2 regions of the Streptomyces sp. NPDC002144 genome follow, and region 1 is predicted to be linked to the other one. Evidence: riboswitches for the same ligand, from Rfam matches in the RefSeq annotation. Region 1 holds a riboswitch; the other holds the start of a gene.
What was found. Region 1 has a riboswitch for cyclic di-AMP ahead of ACWCQ1_RS23780 (transglycosylase SLT domain-containing protein). Riboswitches for the same ligand answer to the same signal wherever they lie in the genome.

Region 1 (5,496 bases):
CGGCGCCGTCCTTGTCCCCCACGGCCGGGCCGCCCTGCACCGGCACCTCGTTGGCGCCGCGCAGGCTGGTGGCGAGCAGGGTCGCGGTGGAACCCGCGTGGTCGGCGCGGGTGGCCGTGGTGGCCGATGCGGGAATCGTGGCGGCGGCGACACCGCCGGCGGTGGCCACCGCGAGGGCGGTGACAATGAGGCTCTTACGGCGCTTCGAGAACGTCGTGTTCTTGCCCATGATGCAGTTTTCTCCCCGTAGACCGGCCGACACCCCCTGCGTCGGCCTGCTGGGTATGAGTACGGAAGCGATCTGAGACTGGACTCAGTCCAAGCTTGTGATGCGCGTCACATCAGGTGGGTGTCGCATCACCGGGAGGGGCTGGCTCAGCCCGTCCGTTGTAGCCCGTACGGCATCCGGGGAACGAGGCCCTTCCGGGCCGACGGCGGTGCAGGGGACGAGTCCCCTGCCGCGTCCAAAGGGGCATTCCCCCTGGCGAGGGGGCGTGGGCGGATCAGCCCGCGCGGTGCACCACCGCGTCGCACATCTCCATCAGCGCCAGCTTCGCGTCGCACTCCCTCAGCGGCGCCAGCGCCGAGCGCGCCTCCTCCGCGTACCGCACGGTGTCGCGCCGCGCCTGCTCCAGGGCGGGATGCGCCCGCAGCCCGGCGAGTGCCTCCGCGTGCCGCTCGTCGTCGGTGAGGTCGGAGTCGAGCAGCTCGCACAGGGCGATGTCCTCGGCCAGCCCGAGCCGCGCGGCCCGCTCGCGCAGCCGCAGCACCGGCAGGGTCGGGATGCCCTCGCGCAGGTCCGTCCCCGGCGTCTTCCCCGACTCGTGCGAGTCGGACGCGATGTCCAGGACGTCGTCGGCGAGCTGGAAGGCGACCCCGAGGCGCTCCCCGTACTGGGTGAGGACGTCCACGACCGTCTCGTCGGCGCCCGACATCATCGCGCCGAACCGGCAGGACACGGCCACCAGCGACCCCGTCTTGCCGCCGAGCACGTCCAGGTAGTGGTCGACCGGGTCGCGTCCGTCCTGCGGTCCCGCGGTCTCCAGGATCTGTCCGGTGACCAGCCGCTCGAACGCCTCGGCCTGCACCCGCACGGCCTCCGGACCGAGGTCGGCCAGGATGTGCGAGGCACGCGCGAAGAGGAAGTCGCCGGTCAGCACCGCCACCGAGTTGCCCCAGCGGGTGTTCGCGCTGTCGACCCCGCGGCGCACCGCCGCCTCGTCCATGACGTCGTCGTGGTACAGCGTGGCGAGGTGGGTCAGCTCCACGACCACGGCGGACGGTACGACTCCGGGCGCGTACGGGTCGCCGAACTGGGCGGCGAGCATCACGAGCAGCGGCCTGAAGCGCTTTCCACCCGCCCGCACCAGGTGCTGGGCGGCCTCCGTGATGAAGGGGACCTCGCTCTTGGTGGCTTCGAGCAGTCCCTCCTCGACGGCCGCCAATCCGGCCTGGACATCGGCTTCCAGAGCCTGGTCCCGCACGCTCAGCCCGAACGGCCCGACGACGGTCACGAGGGGTCTCCTGTCTGCTGGTGTCTACTGGCGGTTACGCGGTTTGTCGATACGTCGCTGCCATCACTCAAGTCAGCGTATCCGGTCACCTTTCGATCACCGATGCCGCCCACCCGTCCAGGCCGGGCGGTATCGGATCAGACCGGTATGTTTTTGATCAACTGATATGAACCGATTTTTACCGACTCGCGCACCCGACGTGAAGTGGAGCGGCGGCGCGTGTCCCGAACAGAAGCCGACGCCGAGCCCGGCAGTCAACCTTTCCCCGGTGACGACCACGCATTCCTCGGCGGCCAGGCCATCCGGATACCCCTGTCCGCCGACACGCTCACCAATGGCGGAACGGACGATCGCCACGGTCTGCCCCACGGGCGGCTGTTTGACTACGAGTTGAGGGCATTGCCCGTTTTGCCTCTCTTGTCTAAACCAGTGACTTGGCTCACGCCCGAGCATGATCCGCATTCCGGTGCATTTCTCCCGATCCGCCTTTTCCCGCGCCCGAGTTGAGGCTTGGCAACCGCAAAGGATCAAGCACCCCATATGCCTCAGACCAAGGTCAACAGGGGTGATGTGTGAATCCGGTACTTGTTCCGGACATGTGCTCTCGCATACGTTCCCGGCCTGTCGGGCGGACGCCTAATCCTGCCGCCGCCCGTTCCACCAACCGAGAACGCACGGCAGGAGCGGGGGAACCAGGTAGTTCGCCGATTCGGACGTCCCAGGACGTCCGGCCCGGCTCGGGGTGAAGTCGTGTCGCCGTACGGCGGTGCGGCCGGGCATCTCCCGCCCGAACCCGACAGCTCACCTCGCAGGCGACGGAGAGGAAACTCGTCATGTCCGCTGCCGCTCAGCACCGCCGTACCAGAAGCGCCCGCATCGTCCGCAAGCTCGCCGTCATCGGCACGGGTGCCGCCGTCCTCGCCCTGCCGATCGTGGGCGCGACCAGCGCCTCCGCCGCCACCCCCACCGTGGCCACCGCCACCTCGCTGGGCTACGCCAACAACCTCGACGGCTGGATCCGGGCCTCCCTCCAGGTCATGGCGCAGCACGGGATCCCCGGCACCTACAACGGCATCTACCGCAACGTGATCCGTGAGTCCTCGGGCAACCCGTACGCGATCAACAACTGGGACTCCAACGCGCTCGCCGGCACCCCGTCCAAGGGTCTGCTGCAGGTCATCGACCCGACCTTCGCCGCCTACCACGTGTCCGGCACCTCCTGGGACCCCTACGACCCGGTCGCCAACATCACCGCCGCCTGCAACTACGCGGCCGCGCGCTACGGTTCGATCGACAACGTGTACGGCGCCTACTGAGCCGTCTACCGAGCCACCCGGTCAGAACAGTCTCTCGAGGACGACGGCGATGCCGTCGTCCTCGTTCGACAGGGTGATCTCGTCGGCCACCGCCTTGAGTTCGGGATGGGCGTTGGCCATCGCGACGCCGTGGGCGGCCCAGTCGAACATCGGGATGTCGTTGGGCATGTCGCCGAAGGCGATGGTCTGCCGCGGGCCGAGCCCCAGGTGCTCGGCGGCCAGCGCGAGACCGGTGGCCTTGGTGATGCCGCACGGCTGGAGTTCGACGGTCCCGGGCCCCGACATGGTGACGGTGGCAAGCGAGCCGACCACCGAGCGCGCCGTCGCCGCCAACTCGTCGTCGGACAGGTCGGGATGGCGCAGCAGCACCTTGCTGATGGGCTCGCACCACAGGTCGTCGCGCCGGCCGACCCGTACGGCGGGCAGGGTGGGGTGCGGCATGAGGTACCCGGGTTCGATGAGCGTGAGGCCGTCGACGCCGTCCTGGTCGACGGCCGCGTACACCTGGCCCACCTCGGCCTCGATCTTGCCGAGGGCCGTCTCGGCCAGCTCCCGGTCCAGCGTCACGGACCACAGCAGACGGTCCGCGCGATGGTCGTACACCTGCGCGCCCTGTCCGCACACCGCGAGCCCCCGACCGCCCAGGTCGTCGAGGAGCGGCCGCACTCTGGGAGCCGGCCGGCCGGTCACCACGAGATGCCGGACACCGGCGCCGGCCACGCGCGCGAGGGCGGCGAGAGACCGGTCGGAGAGGGTGTCGTCACCTCGGAGCAGTGTGCCGTCCAGGTCGGTGGCGATGAGTGCATATGCGGTGGGTGCGGCCATGATCAGAGAATACGGACCGCACGCCCCGGCGACTCATCGCGAACCGGTCGACCGGCCCGTTCTCCCCCGCCCCTCCGCCAACTCCCGTAGCGCCGACGGGCGTCGCTCAACTCCCTTGTCACCGGGGGGTGTCGGGGAGTTCGCGAGGGTGTCGGGGAGCTCGCGAGGGTGCCGGGGAGCTCGCGAGGAGCGCCTCACGCCGGGCGGACGCGCTCCTCGCCGGTCGGCGGTGGGCGGTTCAGCCGTGTGCCGCCGCCAGGTGCCTCGCCAGCCTCGGGGAGGCGAACTCCGTGCCGCAGACGAACCGCATCACCGGTCCGTACGAGGCCGCGGCCGGCAGGCCGGTGAAGTACAGGCCGGGGACCGAGGACACGTACCCGGCGCCCAGCCGGGGCGTGCCACGGCTGACGGCGACACGGGTGCGCAGCTCGGGACCGAGGAAGTCCATCGCCGCGATGTCCACGCGGTAGCCGGTCGCCGCGATGACGTGGTCCGCCGCCAGCTTCTCGGTCTGACCGCCGAAGGTGCGCACCGTGAGCGTCGGGCTGGCACCGTCCGCGTCGGTTCCCACGATCCTGTCGACCTCGGTGACCTGCACCTTGCCCTCGAAGCGGTCGCGCAGCCACCACGCGCCGAGCGGTCCGAGGACCCGGCGGACGAGGTAGTGGCGCGCCCCGGCCGGCAGACGGCGGTACGGGTGCGGGTAGTAGCTCAGTGCCCACAGCGACCAGGCACGGCCGAAAGGCGACTCGGGGCGCAGCCTGGGCTGGTCCCAGGGCGGTGCCCCGAAGGCGACCTTGCCGTGGCCGCGGGAGACCACCCTCACCTGCGCGCCCGCCTCCGCCGCCAGGACCGCCGTCTCCAGCGCGGACTGGCCGGCGCCGACCACGATCAGGTCCTTGCCGGCGTAGCGCGTGAGGTCGTGGTGCTGTGAGCTGTGGGAGACCGGGCCCGTGGGGGTGGGGCCGTCCGGCGCCGCGGCCAGTTCCGCGGGGAGGTGGGCGAGGCCGTGCAGGCCGGTCGCCACGACGACCGCGCGGGCGGTGAACAACTCGCCGGAGTCCAGCTTCAGTTCGAAGCCGCCGCTCCCCCGGTCGACCGAGACCACCCGCACCTGCTCCAGCTCGGGCACCAGCTTCTGCTGGAACCACTCGCCGTAGGCGATGAAGGTCTCGACCGGGATGATGTCCTCGTCCGTCACCAGCCGCTTGATGCCGGCGGCGTCGCAGTAGTCGGCGAGGGTGTGCCCCTGCTGCGGCGCGTCGAGGCTGGAGGCCACGGGCGTCGACTTCAGGAGCATCCCGGCGGGCATGTGGTCGCGCCAGCTGACCATGGGCTCGCCGAAGACGCGGACCGGGATGCCGCGTGCGCGCAGATGGGCGGCGGTGGACAGGCCGAACGGCCCGGCGCCGATGATCGCAACCGGTTGAATCACGAAGTCCCTCCCCAGGACGCTGAATTCGCCACTTCGTGTGGTTCGGCTCGGACGGCTGACGGTCGGCTAGCCCCCCGAACTGGTGGTGCCGCCGCGGCGGTTGGTCCGCCACAGCTGATACAGGTGCTTCGCGCCCGGCCGCACGAAGCGCGCGAGCATCGTGAGGAACGGCAGCGGGTCGTCACCCGCGAGCCAGGCCAGCTCCGTCCCGCTCGCACGGGCCGGCGCGTGCGGCGTCGTGTAGCCGCTGCGCCGGTAGGCGAGCAGGGCGGGCAGGTCGATGTTCTCCACGATGTACCGGTGACCGGCTCGCTGTTCCCCCTCCGGGACGGTGCGGCCGGTCAGGTCCAGATGCATGGCGCGGACGACGTCCACCCCCGACTCGTTCTCGAAGAGCCGGAACTGA
Region 2 (5,496 bases), on a different contig from region 1:
GACGAGGGGTACGCCTTCGCCGCGGGGTTGCCGCCGAAGTGAGACGTTCCTACGAGCGGCGGCCGGGCCTGCCTCGTCTGCCGGGCTTGGAGCCGCCCGCGCGGGGAGTGCGGCCCGGCTGCTTGGCGGGGGCCGGCTTGCGGTGGGCGGAGGACTTCTGCTGCTCCTCCCGCCTCGGCTTCTCCTCCCGGCCTGGCTTCTCCTCGGGCTGCTGCTTGCGGCCGCGCGAGCTGTTGACCGTGCGGCCGCGCACGATGCCGATGAAGTCCTCGACCAGTTCGGTGGTCGCTTCCTCGGGCCAGGACAGGGCGACACCGGACTGCGGGGCGTCGACGACCGGGCGGTAGGTGAGGTCCTTGCGGTGGTGCAGACGGGCGAGGGACTGGGGGACGACGAGGAGGCCGACGCCCGCAGCGACCAGTTCCACTGCGTCCTCGGTGGTGGCGGGGCGCTCGAAGGCGGGTTCACCGGGAGGGGCGTCCCAGCCGAAGACGTCGTCGAGGGGGTGGAAGAGCACCTCGTCGGCCAGATCGGCGAGCGTCACCTCGTCGGCCGCCGTGATCACGTGGTCCTTGGGGACCACGACCACCGTTGTCTCGGTGTACAGCGGGATCGCGCTGAAGAACCCACGGTCGACCGGCAGCCGTACCAGGCCCGCGTCCGCCTCGCCCGCACGCAGCACCTCGGGCGCCTCGGCGGCCGGTACGGCGATGAGGTGCAGCGGGATCCCGGGCAGCCGCTCGTTCCAGATCCGCACCCACTTGGCGGGCGTCGTCCCCGGGACGTACGCGAGCCGGAACGTGGGGGATGTCTCCGAGCCTGTCACCTGGCCAGGTTACCGGCCGTGGTCGAGGGCCCCGTACCCGGTCGATACCCTGGACCCCATGAAGTCGCACCAGACCACCCAGACGATGAAGCCCGCGACCGCGGCGAAGAAGCTGGGTGTGTACCTCGAGGCCACCCCCGCCGAGTTCCGTGAGGGTGTCGTCTCGCGCGCCCAGCTCGACCAGCTCCAGGCCGAGCCGCCCGAGTGGCTGCGCGAGCTGCGGGCCAAGGGGCCGCACCCCCGTCCGGTGGTCGCGGCGAAGCTGGGCGTCTCCATCGCGGGGCTGGCGCGCGGCGGGGTGACCGAGCCGCTGACCACCGAGGAGATCGAGGCGCTCAAGCAGGAGCAGCCGGAGTGGCTGGTGAAGGAGCGGGCCACCCAGGCGGAGGTCCGCAAGGAGGCGGCGCGGATCAAGAAGCGCGACGCCGAGCGGGCGGCCCAGGAGGACGGTCCGCGGTCCTGAGGCACCCGCCGTCGCGACGGTCGGTCACGCTCCCGATCCGCTGTGTGCACGAAACCGGAATCTGACGGCCCGTCACGACGAAGGTCACAAAAGCGTATCGGACATTCTGCCCTTCAACCTTCACACCAGCCGCACAAGTTGGCTAGCGTGGGTCCAGGCCACTCGAGTTCCTCCGGCGAACCCCGTCGGGACGCGTGGCCTCCGCCGAGTCCGGTGTCGAACCGGAGCCGGGGACCCAACCGAATCATGGGGTGAATCGGCCCAACTGCCCGCACGGGCAAGGGTCGTAGGGCATGCCTTCCGGATACGACCGCCCGAACCCGACAGCTAACTCGGTAGGCGGAGTACGGAAGGAGTACGGCTCCCATGGCGCCGGATCGACCATCGCGCACGGGCGGCTCCGGCCTCCCCGGGATGCGCAACTCCACTCTCGCCGCGGCGGCCCTCACCTCGGTGGCCATGCTCTCGCAGAGCGCCGACGCCGTGCCCCTCGCCGGGGAGGACGCCCCCAGCCGGGAGGCCGTCCGGGACCGGGTGAGCAGCCTCTACGACCGGGCCGAGTCCGACACCGGCCAGTGGAACTTCACCCGCCCGACGGTGACCGGCTCGCGAGGACGCGGCGCACCGGCGGGCGGCGGCAGGCGCTCGGACCCCGATCTGGACAACGTGACCCGGCAGTGGTTCGACGCGGCGCGCGCCTCGCTGGGGCCGACGATCCCGGCGATCCTGCCGGCCGACCGCATGCCCGCCCAGCGCACCTCCTCCCCCCGCCCGGCCCCGTCGCGGCCCGCGCGCTCCCCGGAGGCACGGACCGGCTTCGAACTGGAGGCACCCGGCCGGCCCGTGGCCGAGCTGCCGGCGGGCGGAACGCGCCGCCCGGTCGCCGAGCTGACCGCGGGTGGCGGCACGGCCGCGCTGCCCGCCGTACCGGCGCAGCGGCAGGAGTCCGCCATGGCGGCGGGCGCGACGGGCGGCGAGCCGCGGCAGGCCTCGCTGCGTACGTCCAAGGAGCAGAGCCAGCGCAAGATCGCCGCGGCGAGTGAGCTGCTGTACCGGTACACGGCCCGGCAGACGTCCATACCGCAGTCGGCGGTCATGTCACCGACGCCCATGGCGGAGCAGACGGCGGTCATGCCCTCGCTGGCCATGACACCGCAGTCGACCATCATGTCGCCGACGGCCACGGGGCCACAGGCGACCATCATGTCCCCGGCGGCCACGGCATCCCAGTCGGCCGTCATGCCCTCGATGACCATGGCAGCGCCGCAGCCGGCTCTGGCGCCGGTGCCGGCGCCCTGGTCGGACCAGGCGAGCCGTGCGACCGAGGAGGCCTGGCGGCTGCAGCAGCCGTCCGTGCTCGACACGGGCGTGCCGGCGAGCGAACCGTGGGGCCCGCAGCAGCCGGCCGTCCCCGACATGGGTCCGTCCATCACCGACACTGGGGCGCAGCAGCAGTTGACCGCCCTGGACACCGGCACGCAGTGGAGCTTCCAGCAGCCCACCGTCGAGGCGGCCCCGCAGCAGCAGTCCGTCATGGACACGGGTGCGTGGAACCTGCCCGCCGCGGTCGACTCGAGCCTGCCCGTGTCGGACCAGTGGCGCCGGCTCCAGGAACCGTCGGTCCTCGACACCGGGGTGCCCGAGGCGCCCGCCGAGCCGGCGGTCGGCACCAAGGCGGACCGGGCCGTGTCCTTCGCCCGGGCGCAGATCGGCAGGCCCTGCCTGTGGGGCGCGGTCGGACCGGAGTCGTACGACAACGCCGGGCTCACCCAGGCCGCCTGGCGGGCCGCCGGGGTCGCGCTGCCGCGGTCCACGCACGAGCAGGCGAGCACCGGCACGGTGGTCCCGCTCGCCGAGAGCCGTCCCGGTGACCTGATCTTCTTCAACGACAACTTCAGCCACGTCGGCCTCTACACCGGCAACGGTCTGATGATCCACGCCCCCGGACCGGGCGCGGTGATCCGCGAGGAGTCGGTCCACTACGCCGGCGAGGCCGCGATCCGCATAGCGGTGCGCCCCGCCTAGCAGCACACGCTTCACCGAGGAGGCCGTCCACGAACCGTGGGCGGCCTCTTCGGCCGCTGACGCTGCCTCGCCGGTGAAGGATGGCTGCATGAGTGATCAGTACGAGGGGCGACTGGCCGGGAAGACCGTCGTCGTCACCGGGGCCGCGGGCGGCCAGGGCGCCGCCGAGGTGGAGGCGCTGACCCGGGCCGGCGCCCGGGTGGTGGCCACGGACGTGCGACCGCAGGGTGACGTGCGGCGGCTGGACGTCAGCAGGGAGAGCGACTGGGCCGCGCTGGCCGCGGAGTTGAAGGAGTCGTACGGCGAGATCCACGGTCTGGTGAACAACGCGGGCGTCATCCGGCGCGAACGGCTCGGTGAGGTACGGCCGGAGGACTTCGCACAGGTCCAGGCCGTCAACACCACCGGACCGCTGCTCGGGATCCAGCACCTCGCGCCGCTGATGCCACCGGGTTCCTCGATCGTCAACGTCGGTTCGTCCGCCGCGCTCACCGGCTACTACCCGGTGGCGTACACCGCCAGCAAGTGGGCGTTGCGGGGGCTGTCGAAGATCGCGGCGACCGAGCTGGGGCCGAAGGGCATCCGGGTCAACACCGTGCATCCCGGGTACATCGAGACGCCGATGACCGCCGCCGCCACCCCGGCGTTCCGTGCGGCGACCATCGGGGAGACACCGCTGGGCCGCAGCGGCACGGTGGACGACATCGCGCCGCTGGTGGTGTTCCTGCTCTCCGACGAGTCGTCCTTCATCACCGGGGCCGAGATCCCGGTGGACGGCGGGCTGACCGCGCACGGCGGCGTCAGGTCCATCTCGGACGCGATGCGGGCGGCGAATCCGCCGGGAGGAGCGGGAGGAGTCTGAACTCCTCGGACCTCCGCGGGCCGCCGGTCCCCCGCTCCGGCGGCCCACACGGGCTCCGGGCCTCGGAGAGCACCGGCGGTCCCCCACCGAACCGCCGGGTCTCCCCGCCGCGGCCGCTGGTGCGCCGTTGTGCTGGAGTACATCCGTGAACGTCCTTGTTGCTCCGTTGCAGTCTGAGGCAGGCTGGACGTCGCCGGTATGGGTACAACTGCGTACGCGGCGCACGATCGGAGTGGGAACGTGGCACAGGTGTTGGTCGGGGCGCAGGAACGCATGCTGTCGGTGGCGGTCGCGGCACTGCACGAACGGGAGCCCGATCGGCTGTGGCCGATGCTCGCGGACGCCCTGCCCGGCCTGTGCGGCGGTGAGAGTCTGATCTACAAGCTGGACGACTGGAACGAGTCCGGGGGCACGGTCGGCATGCCGTCCGCCGTCGCCGCCGAGTTCGCGGTGCTCCGGGACGAGGCCGTGGGCCTGCTGCGGGAGGGCTACCCGTTCGCGTCCCTGTACTCCTCCGGGCCGGACCGCACCCCGCTGACCGCGCGCCGGGCGGTGGGGCGGGCCTGGTCGTCGAGCCCCACCGCCGAGCTGATCGGCGACCTCATGGCCGCCGACCACGTCCTGGCGATCCCGCTGCCCGGAACCACGACCCCGATCACCGGATGCATGGTCTACCGCTCCGGTACGGACTTCACCGACGACCATCTCCGGCTGGCGGCCCAGCTCCAGCCGCTGCTGGCCGCCGTGGAACAGCAGCGGCAACTCCTGGAACGCCACCGGCGTTCGACCGACCCCTCGGCCGCCCCGGACTGCGGGTTGACGCCCCGTGAGACGGCGGTCCTGGTGCTGCTGGCGGACGCGCTGACCGCGGCCGCGATCGGCCGGCGGCTCGGCATATCGGATCGCACGGTGCACAAGCATGTCGAGAAGATCTACCGCAAACTGGGCACACGCGACCGCATCAGTACGGTGCTGCGGGCCCAGCGGCTCGGCCTGGTCCCCACGCCCGCCGTGCCACGGGACACCAACGCCTGGAGCCAGTCATGAAGCCGAACCGCTCCATCCCCTCCGCGACGGTCATCCCCGTCCTGATCTATCCCGACGTGCGGGCCGCCGTCGCCTGGCTCGGCGAGGCCTTCGGGTTCACCGAGCGGGTGCGCATCGGCGAGGACCACCGCTCCCAACTCGCCTTCGGCGACGGGGCGGTGATCATCGGTGACGTCCGGCACGACCGCCGTCCCCCGCGCCCCGGCGAGGTCACGCACTCGGTGACGGTCCGCGTGGAGGACGCCCGGGCGCACTGCGAGCAGGCCCGCGCGC

Region 2: another riboswitch for cyclic di-AMP. It lies ahead of ACWCQ1_RS24665 (NlpC/P60 family protein); the one in region 1 lies ahead of ACWCQ1_RS23780 (transglycosylase SLT domain-containing protein).

Annotation. Positions count from the first base shown of each region.
Region 1 is NZ_JBSFDB010000015.1:186,561-192,056, reverse strand. Features, by position in the region: gene ACWCQ1_RS23795 (CHRD domain-containing protein) at 1-229, opposite strand, end outside; gene ACWCQ1_RS23790 (polyprenyl synthetase family protein) at 504-1,514, opposite strand; gene ACWCQ1_RS23785 (hypothetical protein) at 1,734-2,021, shown strand; cyclic di-AMP (ydaO/yuaA leader) riboswitch at 2,154-2,344, shown strand; gene ACWCQ1_RS23780 (transglycosylase SLT domain-containing protein) at 2,348-2,830, shown strand; gene ACWCQ1_RS23775 (HAD family hydrolase) at 2,852-3,655, opposite strand; gene ACWCQ1_RS23770 (FAD-dependent oxidoreductase) at 3,894-5,090, opposite strand; gene ACWCQ1_RS23765 (carboxylate--amine ligase) at 5,157-5,496, opposite strand, start outside.
Region 2 is NZ_JBSFDB010000016.1:158,095-163,590, reverse strand. Features, by position in the region: gene ACWCQ1_RS24680 (TfoX/Sxy family protein) at 1-42, shown strand, start outside; gene ACWCQ1_RS24675 (LysR family substrate-binding domain-containing protein) at 50-826, opposite strand; gene ACWCQ1_RS24670 (DUF5997 family protein) at 885-1,289, shown strand; cyclic di-AMP (ydaO/yuaA leader) riboswitch at 1,482-1,647, shown strand; gene ACWCQ1_RS24665 (NlpC/P60 family protein) at 1,656-3,314, shown strand; gene ACWCQ1_RS24660 (SDR family NAD(P)-dependent oxidoreductase) at 3,403-4,176, shown strand; gene ACWCQ1_RS24655 (LuxR C-terminal-related transcriptional regulator) at 4,417-5,223, shown strand; gene ACWCQ1_RS24650 (VOC family protein) at 5,220-5,496, shown strand, end outside.